Regions from separate parts of the Pseudarthrobacter equi genome, predicted to be linked through region 3. Evidence: riboswitches for the same ligand, from Rfam matches in the RefSeq annotation. Region 3 holds a riboswitch; each other region holds the start of a gene.
What was found. A riboswitch is a leader RNA that binds a small molecule or an ion and turns the genes downstream of it on or off. The one in region 3 is predicted to bind S-adenosylmethionine.

Region 1 (4,271 bases), 1.2 Mb from region 3:
GGACATCGTGGCGTTCGTGGGCTTCAGCCTGTTCGGCAAGGCCGTCGGCCTGGGGTAGGCAGGTCTCGCCGGGGGAGTGGATTCGCCGGGAAACGGATTCGGCCGCTATCAGCAGGTGACGCCGTTGTCACAAGCTGATAGCGGCCGAAGCTGGTGCGGACAGGCGTCCGCGTCTGTGGTCCGGTGTGCAACCGGACCACAGGTGGAGGGTCAGAGGGTGACGGCTCCATTGGCGGTTTCGAACGTGACGGACAGGATGCCGGGGGTGCCGTGCGGGGCCACCCATTCGACAGCCACGTCCTCCAGCGGCTTCTCCACCGGCTCGCCCAGCCATTCGGTGACCCGCGAAGCGGAGCCGGCGATGGTCAGGCAGCTCATCTTGAGGCTGCTGTCATAGGCGTTGGACGGGTGCAGCGACGGGTCGCCTTGCCACTTGAGCATGTACGGGACCTGGGGGTCGGCGATGAGTCCCAGGATGCCGATCTGCTTCCACACCAGTTCCCGGCCGTCCGGGAACTTGCGGTTGCCGTTGACGGCCGCGCGGCCCAGGCGCTCCTCGAACGGGGCGAGGTCGTCCACTTCGACGCACCAGCCCATCCAGCCGCCGCCCGCCGCGGAACGGGCCCGTACGGCCTGTCCAAAGGGAGCCTTGTCCGAGGCGGGGTGGTCAAGGACCTCCACCACTTCGAGGTACTTGTGGCCCGCGAGCGGGATGATCATATTCCGGGTTCCGAACCGGGGATGTACCCCGCCTTTCACTGCCTCAACGCCGAGGGCAGATGCAATTCGTTCGGTAGTGGCCGCGAGGCCATCGTGTTCACAGGCGTAAGAGACGTGATCCATGCGCATGCCAACATCTTGGCACTTTGTGATCGGGCTCTCAGCTTAGGGTTGCCTTACTCGAAATTTCCATTTTCTTGGGGATCAGTTTTCCGCCCTGCCGGCAGCCGCGGAGACCATGTTCGTCACAATCCTGTCCGCCGCCGCCAAGGTGTTCCTACACTGGGCGCAGGTCATGAGTGCCAGCGCCAAGCCCCGGCTCGCTGGCCGGCAACCCTCCATCCGCGGTGGGGTGCCCCGGGTGAGGACCTGGTTGTCCGGCAACGGCCGGGCGGCAAGCGCGGCCCGCGGTGCTCACAGCATGCCGGGCCCATGTCAAAGGAGCCTTGAATGTCCAACGGTTGGTCCTTCGAAACCCGCCAGATCCACGCCGGCCAGGAGCCCGATGGCGCCACCGGCGCCCGGGCCCTGCCCATCTACCAGACCACCTCGTTTGTGTTCCCCAGCGCCGAAAGCGCGGCCAACCGGTTCGCCCTGGCGGAACTGGCCCCCATCTACACCCGCATCGGCAACCCCACCCAGGAGGCCGTGGAGCAGCGCATCGCCAGCCTCGAAGGGGGACTCGGCGCCCTGCTGCTCAGCTCCGGCCAGGCCGCGGAGACCTTCGCCATCCTGAACATCGCAGAGGCGGGCGACCACATCGTGGCCAGCCCCAGCCTGTACGGCGGAACCTACAACCTGTTCGCCCACACGCTGAAGAAGTTCGGCATCACCGTGACGTTCGTGGCTGACCCGGACAACCTGGACCAGTGGCGGGACGCCGTGCAGCCCAACACCAAGCTGTTCTTCGGCGAGGTGGTCTCCAACCCGCGCCAGGACGTCCTGGACATCGAAGGCATCTCCGGGGTGGCGCACCAGGCCGGCGTGCCCCTCATCGTGGACAACACCCTCTCCACGCCGTACCTGATCCGTCCCCTGGAATGGGGCGCCGACATCGTGGTCCACTCGGCCACCAAGTACCTCGGCGGGCACGGAGCGGCGATCGCCGGCGTCATCGTCGACTCAGGCAAGTTCGATTTCAGCAAGGACCCGGAACGGTTCCCGGGCTTCAACACCCCGGACCCCACCTACAACGGCCTGGTCTACGGCAGGGACCTCGGGGAAAACGGCCTCCTCGGCGCAAACCTGTCCTACATCCTCAAGGCGCGCGTCCAGCTCCTGCGGGACCTCGGCTCGGCCGTCTCGCCGTTCAACGCCTTCCTGATCGCCCAGGGCCTGGAGACGCTGAGCCTGCGCGTGGAACGCCACGTGGCCAACGCCACCGAGGTGGCCCGCTGGCTGGAACGCCGGGACGACGTCGAATCCGTCGCCTACGCAGGCCTGCCGTCCAGCCCCTGGTACGAGCGCGGCCGCAAGTACGGGCCCAAGGGGACGGGCGCCGTCGTCGCCTTCAACCTTGCCGGGGGAGCCGAAGCGGGGCAGCGGTTCGTCGACGCCCTGGAACTGCACTCGCACGTCGCCAACATCGGCGACGTCCGGTCCCTGGTGATCCACCCTGCCTCCACCACCCACAGCCAGCTGACGCCGGAACAGCAGGCGGTAGCGGGCGTGACCCCCGGCCTGGTGCGGCTGTCGGTGGGCATCGAGCACATCGATGACATCCTGGCAGACCTTGAGGCGGGCTTCCGGGCCGCCAAGGGCGCGGCCGGCTAAGCCAAAGACGTACGACGGCGGGAGGCCGGCCAGGCGGCCGGCCTCCCTTTCCGCCGGTCAGCCGTCCGGGAAAGGCAGCGCGGACCGCCAAGTCACAACCAGTCACATGCTTGGCCATCAGCGGGGGGTGTTTCGTACACTCGAACCAGGTCATGAGTGCCAGTGACAGCCCCGGCTTGCTGGCCGGCAACCCTCCTTCCGCGGCGGGGTGCCCCGGGTGAAGACCTGGCCTGCCGGTAAACGACGGCGGGCAAGCGCGTAGAAGAGGTCTTGCCATGACGGTTACCGTCGCCCGTACAACCGCACCCGAACACGGAATTGTCCGCTATGCCTCCATCGGTGGCCTGCAGCTCGAGGGCGGTGGATTCCTGCCGGACGTCACCCTGGCGTACGAAACGTGGGGGACCCTGAACGCCGATGGCAGCAACGCCATCCTGGTGGAGCACGCCCTGACCGGCAGCACGCATGTGACCCGCGGGGACACCGACGAGGAAGGCTGGTGGGAACACCTGGCCGGGCCCGGCGCCCCCGTGGACACTGACCGCTTCTTCGTGGTCTCCATCAACATTGTGGGCGGCTGCTACGGCTCCACCGGGCCGTCCTCGCCCGGCCCCGACGGCAAGCCCTGGGGTTCCAGGTTCCCCCTGGTGACGCTCCGGGACAGCACGGAAGCTGAAGCCCGCCTGGCGGACCAGCTGGGCATCAGGAGCTGGTACGCGGTGCTGGGCGGCTCCATGGGCGGCGCCCGGGCCCTGGAATGGGCCGTCACGTTCCCCGAACGGGTGCAGCGCTGTGCCGTCATCTCGGTGGGAGCCGCCAGCACGGCCGAACAGATAGCGTTCGCCCAGGCGCAGACCCTGGCCATCCGCCAGGACCCGAACTTCAACGACGGCGACTACTACGGCGGTCCCTGCCCCGAGGACGGCCTGGCGCTCGCCCGCCGCATTGCCCACATCACCTACCGGTCGGCCGCCGAGCTGGAGTACCGCTTCGGCCGTGAAGCCCAGGCTTCGGAGTCGCCGCTGCAGGGCGGGGTCCTTGCCGGCAGGGGCCGGTACCAGGTGGAGAGCTACCTGGACCACCAGGGCAGCAAGCTGGTCCGGCGCTTCGATGCGAACAGCTATATCGCCCTCACCGAGGCGCTCATGAGCCACGACGTTTGCCGTGGCCGGGGAAGCCTGGCCGATACCCTCGCCCGGACCAGTGCCCGGTTCTTCGTGGCGGCCGTGGAATCGGACCGGCTCTACTTCCCGTCCCAGTCACACGAGCTGGCCCAGGCACTGCCTGGCGACGTCGAGGTCCACCTCATCCAGGCGCCCATCGGCCACGATGGCTTCCTGACCGAAATCGGCCAGCTGGGCGCCCAGCTCCGGGCGGAGTTCCTGGCCTAGCAGCGCGGCCCGCACATGAAACAGAGGCTTGTCCGCGGATCCGAACCCTTAAGGGGCAGGTGGCGCGAACAAGCCTCTGATTGATGATCCCGGGGACGTGATGGCGCCCGGAGGCCCTTAGAGGCTTTCTGCGGCGCAGGCTAGCCGTTCATGATTTCGCTGCGGCGGGCCATGTAGTCCTCCATGGACATTTCGCCGTTGCTGTACTTCTGGTCCAGTTCCGCGAGTTTCCGGGCCCGGAATCCCTGCGGGGCCGACGGCGGCGGGGGAGTGGCAGGTGCTGCCGGCTGTTCCGGCGCGGGGTACCCGGGCTGCTGCTGGCCGGGCTGGGGCTGGTTGTAGGGAGGCTGGCTGAACTGCTGCTCCCCGTACGGCGGCTGACCGAAG
Region 2 (4,271 bases), 650 kb from region 3:
CGCCCTGGTGGCCGGCCCCGCCGGTCCCCTGGTCCACGAAAGTGGTGAGCGCCTCGGTCCGGAAAATGGGGAGGAGCGAAACCAGGAAGACGCCGATCAGGACCACCAGCGCCGTCAGGTACAGCTTGCCGGCGCGGCGGGACGTCAGGTCCAGCACGGTGCCGAAGTCCTCGCGCACCCGGGGGCCGTAGACCATGCCCACCACCAGCCCGGAGAACAGCACGAACAGTTCTGCGCCGCTGACGAAGCCAACTGCCTCCTGGGTCAGCAGCTGGAACAGCGATGTCATGCCCAAGTGGTTGACCACCACGAAGACGATGGCCATGCCGCGGAGCAGGTCCACCCGGGAATCCCGCTTGGAGGGGTCGGCGTAGCCCCAGGCGGTAGCGGCGTTCACCCTGCGGGGAACCTGCCACAGTGCCACCAGCAGGAGGATCAGCGCCGCGCCCACTGTCCAGGCTGCGGCGCCCGTCAGGGTGTTGGCCCGGACATAGCTGCCGCCTGTGCCTACTTCCGTGACGGGTCCGGTGACCATTGACGAATCCTTCAGCCGCGCGTGGGCAGCCTCGGCCACGGCAGAGTTGCCGGTCAGCAGCCAACTGATGCTCGCCACTCCAGTGTCCCGGGTGCTGGTCCGTTCGTCCCACACCACCAGCGCAGTCTTCTGGAACTCGGCGGACGTGGCGGCCCCCACCACCTGGTCGAACCAGCCGGCCTTGACGTCCACTTCGGAGGCGCCTCCGGAGGACGGGCTGTAGAACGCGGCGGTCTGCAGCACGAACGGCTTGCCGCGCCCGGCTGAATAGTCCCTGTAGAAGTTTTCCCCGCCGGAGGCTGTGAGCATCTCCCGCAGCTCGCCCGCCCTGGGTACCGTGTTCACCGCCGCCCCGCCGGCCGTATCGTCGTGGAAGGCGGTCAGGCCCACCCAGTCCACGGCGTCGTCGCCGGGGTAGTACGGTCCGTAGGCGCTGTCCGCCCCGTCCCAGGTTCCGTCACCGTTGGTGTCGAGCAATGCGAAACCCCCGCTGCCGGGTGCTGCCGCGTTCCGGCTCCGGGCGAAGGGATAGTCCTTGCCAAGGTACGGCTCCCACACCATCAGCGGACCGCCGTCGGACTTCTTGAACGCCGCGGACACCGCACGGAAGGCGTCCCGGTACGCGCCGGGTTGCTGGCCCCATTCCACCCAGCTGGCATTCATATCCGGGGCAAAACGGATCAGCACCTGCCCGGTGAAACCCGATGTCAGCCGCCGCACTTCCGCGGCAAAGGACGCTGCGGCAGCGTCATCAATCTGGTCGAGCGGCACAGTGGGCTTCACAGTGAACATCGCATGCGAACCCTGGAGTGACGCCTGCTCCAGGAAGCCCCGGAGGTTGTTCTGCTCCGAGGGGCGGTACGGCAGGGCGAGGTCGTGGCCGTAGGCGGCGGGAGATGCTCCAAGCCGTTCGGCGAAACCGGCAGCGGAATCTTCACCCCACTCCAGCACCGCGCCCAGCAGGGGTTTTCCCTCGTCCGGGTTAAGGTCGGCGGCGCTGGCGGCGCCTGCGGGCAGCACCACGGCACACGCTGCCAGAAGCACAACGGCAAGGAATGTCCACACCCTCGACGCGCCCGCGCGGAACGATTGGACCGAAGGTTTGGTGCGTCGTCGCGCGGATGTACGCATGCTCATGGAACCCCCCGGTGCCGAAGACCTGATGGGGCAGCGGCCCCACCTGTACTTTATCGGTCGAAGCCCGCCGGGAATGCATGCAGGAAGCAGCGTAAAACCCGCCCACCTGCGGCAATGCCGCCGTCGGGCGCTGCCCGGAAAGCGCCCGGCACGCCTGTGACCCTGTGTTTCCGGTTCAGTTACGGAAGATGACGACGGCGGCGGTGCGGCTCCCGGCGGCAGGTGTTACGTTTTTGGGGAGTAATGAGTACCGGCGCCAAGCCCTGACTGGCCGGTCGGCAACCCTCCTTCCACGGCGGGGTGCCTCAGGTGAATACTCGGCATATCGACCGATTCGAGCTGCAAGCGTGAGAGAAGGAGATCCGTCATGTCTGACGCACCTGTCCCTGAAGAGAAATTGTCCTACCGCCTGATCAGCGGCCCGGACGACCGCGCCTTTTGCGAGCGGATCTCGGCTGCCCTGGCGGAAGGGTACGTGCTGCACGGCAGCCCGGCAGTGACCTTCAACGGCAGCAGCGTCATCGTGGCCCAGGCCGTGGTGCTCCCGGCAGCCATCGCCTCCGCGGACGCCGCCGTCGCCACCGCTGTGGACCACCTGGAATCCGCCACTGAAGAACCCGAATTCGACGGCGAGGGCCACGCATGAGCTACGCAGGAGACCTGACACCCCAGGAGGCCTGGGCCAAACTGGAGCAGGGCGCCATCCTGGTGGATGTCCGCACTGAGGGCGAATGGGCGCACATTGGCATCCCGGACACCAAGGCCACGGACAACGATCCTCTGTTCATCCAGTGGACGTTTCCGGGCGGCATTCCCAACCCGGAATTCATAACCGACCTTGAGCAGCAGGGCCCGGAGAACCGCGGCACCGAGCTGCTGTTCCTGTGCCGCTCCGGGCAGCGCTCCATTGCGGCGGCTACGGCGGCAACCCGGGCGGGCTTCATCTCCTACAACGTCCTGGAAGGCTTCGAAGGCGAACCGGACCGTTACGGCGAACGCACCGTCAACGGCTGGAAGAACCGCGGCCTGCCCACCAACCTCGGAAAGAACTAAGTGACCTTCAACGAAGATGCCGCCGGCTGGAGCCCTGACACCCAGGCCGTCCGCGGGGGGCTGGACCGCACCAACTTCCAGGAAACGTCCGAGGCGATTTTCCTCAACTCCGGGTTCGTGTACGAGTCCGCCGCCGCTGCCGAACGCGCCTTCACCGGCGAAGACGAACGCTTCGTCTACTCCCGCTACGGCAACCCCTCGGTGGCCACGTTCCAGGAACGCCTCCGCCTGCTGGAGGGCACCGAGGCATGCTTTGCGACGGCGTCCGGCATGTCCGCCGTCTTCACGGCCCTCGGCGCGCTGCTGGCTGCCGGGGACCGGGTGGTGGCTGCCCGCTCGCTGTTCGGCTCCTGCTTCGTGATCCTCAACGAAATCCTGCCGCGGTGGGGCGTGGAGACCGTGTTCGTCGACGGCCCTGACCTGGACCAGTGGCGGTCCGCCCTGTCCGAGCCCACCACCGCTGTCTTCTTCGAGTCTCCTTCCAATCCCATGCAGGAAATCGTGGACATCGCGGCGGTCAGCGAACTTGCGCACGCGGCGGGTGCCACGGTGGTGGTGGACAACGTCTTCGCCACTCCGCTGCTGCAGCGCTGCGGCCAGCTGGGGGCGGACGTGATTGTGTACTCCGGCACCAAACACATCGATGGCCAGGGCCGGGTGCTGGGCGGGGCCATCCTGGGTACCAAGGAATTCATTGACGGTCCCGTGAAGCAACTGATGCGCCATACCGGGCCCGCCCTGTCCGCGTTCAACGCCTGGGTGCTCGCCAAGGGCCTGGAGACCATGGGACTGCGCGTCAGCCACTCCTCGGCCACGGCGCTGCGGCTCGCGGAATGGTTGGAGCAGCAGCCCGCCGTCAGCTGGGTGAAGTACCCGCTCCTGAAGTCCCACCCGCAGTACGGGCTCGCGGCCAAGCAGATGAAGGCCGGCGGCACGGTGCTGACGCTCGAACTGGCACCGTCCGGCGGCCGCACGGGCAAGGAGGCCGCGTTCGCACTGCTGGACGCGCTGCGGGTCATCGACATCTCCAACAACCTGGGCGACTCCAAGTCCCTCATCACCCACCCGGCCACCACCACGCACCGGGCCATGGGCCCGGAGGGCAGGGCCGCGATCGGCCTGACCGACGGCGTGGTGCGCCTGTCCGTTGGGCTGGAGGACGCCGAAGACCTCATCGGAGACCTGGAACAGGCCCTCAAGCAGATCTAGGGTGCTCCCGCTGCGGCGGCGCTGATCCGGACACGGACGGCGTCGCCGGCGGCGGGCCCTGCCTGGTTGTGACGGCGACCCGCCCGGCAGTGCGGTCTAGGACTGCCGCACCCGCAGCAGTTCGGGAACGGTGTCCACTTCCGAAGGATCCAGGGCGTCGCGCATGGTCACCCTGACCGCGTGCTTCACCACTGCGCCGAAGCCGAAGTCCTCGGGCTGGCCGGCCAGTGCCTTTTCCCGCACCTGGCGCTGCTCAGCCGAGCCCGTGCCGCGGGCAATGATGTCCTCCACGCTTTGCCGGGCGAGTGTCAGCTCACCCTGTTCGTCCAGCACCGGG
Region 3 (4,271 bases):
CGTCAACGTGCACCGCGTTGGCGTAACCGAGCAGCTCAAGTTTCCGTGCAACCGGGCCGGAGCCGTTCACGGAGCCGCAGAACACCACGATCTTCTGGTCCGTGCCCTCAACCTGCGCCAGGCGTTTGTCCGAACCGGGGCCGAAATCCTCCTCCACGCGCCCGCGGTCCACCACCAGTGCTCCCGGGACTGCCCCGGTGCTGTTGCGTCCGGCGTCGCTGCGGACGTCAACCAGCAATGCACCGCCGGCAATCAGTTGGGCGGCTTCTGCGGCCGTGACGAGCTGGGTGTCTGTTTCGGTTTCAGTGGTCATGACTTTTCCTTCTCGTGTGTGGATGGTGATGGGACAAACTTCAGGCCAGGCCCCACTCGGCAGCCAGCAGTTCGTAGGAGCGCACGCGGTGCCGGTGGTTGTGGGCGATGGTGGTGATCAACAGTTCCTGGGCGCCCGTGGCGTGCTGCAGGTCGCGTAATTGGTCCGCCACCTGCGCCGCGCCGCCCACGAACCGCGTTTCCACCCGGTCCCGGATGAGGTCCGGAGCCCCGGTTTCGGGTGCGGCTGCCTGCGCATCCAGGCGGCCGCCGTCACTGGGTGCGGGGTAGGGGATGGCGCCGTGGCCGGTGCGGATGCTGTGCACCCAGGCGGCATAACCGGCACCAAGGGTGCGGGCGGTCTGCCCGTCATCGGCCACCAGGACGTCCGCGGAGACGGTGACGTATGGCTCCGCCAGCGCGGCCGACGGCTTGAAATGGGCCCGGTACTCGGCCACCGAATCCAGCACGGTGGCGGGGGAGACGTGGTAGTTCGCCCCGAACGGCAGGCCGAGCTTCCCGGCCAGGCGGGCGCTGGGACCGGCCGTTGAACCATGGATCCAGAACTGGGGCGTGGTGCCCCGCGCCGGAGTGACAGTGATTTCCTCGCCGTGCCGGGTCCGGAAGCCGCCGGTGAAGAACCCGATCACGTCCTGGACGTCGCTTTCGAAGTTGTCCGCGTCGCCGGGTTCGCGGCCCAGGAGTTCGGCCTGGAGGCGGAACTTCCGCGGGAGGACGGAATTGAAGAGCCGCCGGGCCGCCGGGACCAGGAGCCCGTCCACCACCCGGGCTCCCTCGTCCGGTTGCGCCGGAGCGCCCGCGCCGGCTGAGCCCGCATGAAGCGCGGTGCCGTCCGCACCAGCACCAGCACCGCCCGCACCCGCGCCGGAGCCGTAAACGGCGGAGGCGGGCTCCGCCGTCGTCCGTCCTGCACCCGTCGAATCCGCGGCCGGCGTGCTGGGCTGTCCTGACCGTCCGAACCCCAGGTCCAGCCGGTCCGGGTACACGGCCGCGAGCGTGCCGAGATTCTCCGCCACCTGCAGAGGCCGGTAGTTACCCAGGATGGTGGCGGCCGTGCCCACGCGGATGGTCCGGGTAGCCGCGGCAACCAGGGCGGAGAGCACGTGCGGGGCGGAACCGGCGACGCCGGGGTTCAGGTGGTGCTCGGCCAGCCAGAAGCGGTGGTAGCCAAGGCCCTCGGCCGCTACAGCAAGGTCAATGCTGTTGCGCAGCGCGTTACCGGCCGACTGCCCGGCAGGGACTGGACTGAGATCGAGTACTGACAGGGGGACAGCGGAAGCGGTAGGCATGGCATGACCCTACGAGCCTGCCCACCCGGTCCCAAGCGGCCCTGTCACCGGGCTAAACCCGGGGAAACAGGCCGTCACGGAGCCCGCTTCCGGGTGTGGGCCGAAGAGCCCAGATGACGCCAAAAACCGCTGTTTGACGCGGGATTTCCTGCGTTGACGCCGCGCGACAACCGCGTTTGTCAACGCATTGGACCGGCTCCTACATTCAAGCCATAGGTCAAGAGTCAGCACGCCAAGGACCGGCTGGTGCTGCGGCAACCCTCAGGCATTTTGTGGCGGGGTGCTCCGGAAACAGACCTGGCCGCCCCGCGGCAAGTGAATGTCGTCCCGGCCGCCCTGCGGCCCTGAAGAAGGAAACCATGGCTTCAACACCTGTACCTGAACTGCGCTCCAAAATAGTGGCGCTCGAGCTCGATGGCGACGGCGCCCACCCGGCTGCGTGGCGCCGCGCCGCCCACCTTCCCGGCGCCCTGCTGGGCGGCGGCCGGATACGGGAAACCGTGCAGGCCGCGGACATCGCAGGCTTCCACCTGGCCACCTTCCGCGATTCCCGCGTACTGGATGCCGGCAGCACCGGCATCGCGGGCCGGATCGACGCCGTGCAGCGCGCGGCCTTCGCGGCTCCGCTGACCCGCTCCCTCGGCCTGGTTCCCGAAGCGGGAACGCTGTTTACCGAGCCGTTCCATGTGGCCACGCAGTTGGCCAGCCTGGACTACTCCTCCCACGGCCGGGCCGGCTGGCTGGTCAGCGCCGCCAACGAACCCGCCGAGGCACAGTCCGTGGGCCGCGAGGCACTCGCCGAAGCCGATGTCCTGGCCGAGGCAGCGGACGTGGTGGAGGCCGGCCGCCGGCTCTGGGATTCCTGGGAGGACGGCGCTGTCATCCGGGACGCAGCCACCGGCCGTTACCTGGACCGGGATAAGCTCCACTACGCCGACTTTGACGGTGACAGATTCTCCGTGAAGGGCCCGTCCATCATTCCCCGCCCGCTGCAGGGCCAGCTGGTGGTCTTCGCACCGGCGGACCTGATCCCCGCCGTCGAAGCGGATGTGGCGCTCGCCGCCGCCGGTTCCGTTGACGGACTGGCGGCCGCGGCGACTGCGGCAGCAGCGGCCGGAACCCCGCGCACCCTGGTGGAGCTCGACGTCGTCCTCGACTCCCGTGGCCAGGCCGCGGCGGAGCGCCTCGCGGAGCTTGATGCGTACGAACCCTGGCAGGGCGGCGCCAGGTACGTCGGCAGTGCGGCAGGGCTCGTCGAGCTGCTGGTCGAGCTGTTCCGGGCAGCCGACGGCGTCCGGCTCCACCCCGCCGTCCTGGACGTTGACCTGCCCGAACTGGCCGCCCAGGTGCTGCCGGAACTGCGCCGTGCCGGTGTGGCCGCACCGCGCACCGGAACCACCCTCCGCGAAACCTTCGGCCTTCCCCGCCCCGCCAACCGCTACGCCGCGGCCTGAAAGAGAGCATCATGAGCACCCACCACCGCCCCGCCGGCAACGGCCAGATCCAGTTCGGCGTCTTCTTCCAGGGCGTCAACCACACCACCGTCTGGAAGACTCCGGAGAGCGGGTCCCAAACGGACTTCGAATCCTTCCGCCGGGTGGCCCAGACGGCGGAGCGCGGCCTCTTCTCCGCGTTCTTCCTCGGCGAGGGACTGCGCCTGCGCGAGCACCTGGGCCGCATCCACGACCTCGACGTCGCCGGCCGCCCCGATGCCCAGACAGCCCTCGCGGCCCTGGCCGCCGTCACCACCAACATCGGCCTGGTGGCCACCCAGAACACCACCTACAACGATCCCGCAGACCTGGCGCACCGCCTGGCCAGCCTGGACCTGCTCTCCGGCGGGCGGGCGGCCTGGAACATCGTCACCACGGACAACGCCTGGACCGGTGCCAACTTCCGGCGCGGCGGGTTCCTCAAGCACGAGGACCGCTACATCCGGGCCGAGGCCTTCGTCCAGACAGCCAAAGCGATCTGGGATTCCTGGGCCGACGGCGCAATCGCCGGGTCCCGGGATGCCGGGCGCTGGCTAGAAGAAGGCAGCATCACACCCGTCCGGCGCACGGACGCAAGTTTCGACGTCGACATCACCGGCCGCCTGCCGCGCTCCTCACAGCACCATCCGGTGCTCTTCCAGGCCGGCGACTCGGCGGACGGGCGGGACTTCGCCGTCCGGAACGCCGACGTGATCTTCTCCCGGCACGCCGAGCTCGAGGACGCCAAAAGGTTCCGCGAGGACATCGTGGCGCGCACCCTCAAGGCTGGCCGACCCGCCGACGACGTGAAGATCTTCCCCGGCCAGGAGTTCATCCTTGGCGCCACCGAGGCCGAGGCGGAGGAGAAGCACCAATGGGTCCGCGAACAGCAGGTGGGCCCCGAGACGTCCATCGCGTATCTGGAACAGTTCTGGGGCCGGACCCTCACCGATTACGACCCCGACGGTCCGCTTCCCGAAACGGACCCCGTCGTGGACGTCACCAACCCCACCCGCGGCAACGCCTTCCACGGCGCAAGCGCCAAGGAACTCGCGGCCCAGTGGCGCGCGGAGGCCAAGGACAAGGGCCAGTCCATCCGCCAGTTCGTCGCCGCACGCTCCCGGCTCAACGGCCGCGGCCTGGTGGGTTCCTACGATGGCATCGCCGACAAGCTCGC

Region 1: another riboswitch for S-adenosylmethionine. It lies ahead of metX (homoserine O-acetyltransferase MetX); the one in region 3 lies ahead of BLT71_RS02770 (LLM class flavin-dependent oxidoreductase).
Region 2: another riboswitch for S-adenosylmethionine. It lies ahead of BLT71_RS20085 (DUF1737 domain-containing protein); the one in region 3 lies ahead of BLT71_RS02770 (LLM class flavin-dependent oxidoreductase).

The regions. Positions count from the first base shown of each region.
Region 1 is NZ_LT629779.1:1,835,738-1,840,008, forward strand. Features, by position in the region: gene BLT71_RS08240 (CPBP family intramembrane glutamic endopeptidase) at 1-58, shown strand, start outside; gene BLT71_RS08245 (VOC family protein) at 211-849, opposite strand; SAM riboswitch class IV at 1,012-1,127, shown strand; gene BLT71_RS08250 (bifunctional o-acetylhomoserine/o-acetylserine sulfhydrylase) at 1,171-2,493, shown strand; SAM riboswitch class IV at 2,642-2,756, shown strand; gene metX (homoserine O-acetyltransferase MetX) at 2,769-3,884, shown strand; gene BLT71_RS08260 (hypothetical protein) at 4,025-4,271, opposite strand, start outside.
Region 2 is NZ_LT629779.1:4,423,190-4,427,460, forward strand. Features, by position in the region: gene opgC (OpgC domain-containing protein) at 1-1,672, opposite strand, end outside; SAM riboswitch class IV at 1,912-2,026, shown strand; gene BLT71_RS20085 (DUF1737 domain-containing protein) at 2,040-2,318, shown strand; gene BLT71_RS20090 (rhodanese-like domain-containing protein) at 2,315-2,725, shown strand; gene BLT71_RS20095 (O-succinylhomoserine sulfhydrylase) at 2,726-3,934, shown strand; gene BLT71_RS20100 (glutamate--cysteine ligase 2) at 4,031-4,271, opposite strand, start outside.
Region 3 is NZ_LT629779.1:617,274-621,544, forward strand. Features, by position in the region: gene BLT71_RS02760 (rhodanese-like domain-containing protein) at 1-313, opposite strand, end outside; gene BLT71_RS02765 (LLM class flavin-dependent oxidoreductase) at 354-1,622, opposite strand; SAM riboswitch class IV at 1,838-1,946, shown strand; gene BLT71_RS02770 (LLM class flavin-dependent oxidoreductase) at 1,982-3,076, shown strand; gene BLT71_RS02775 (NtaA/DmoA family FMN-dependent monooxygenase) at 3,088-4,271, shown strand, end outside.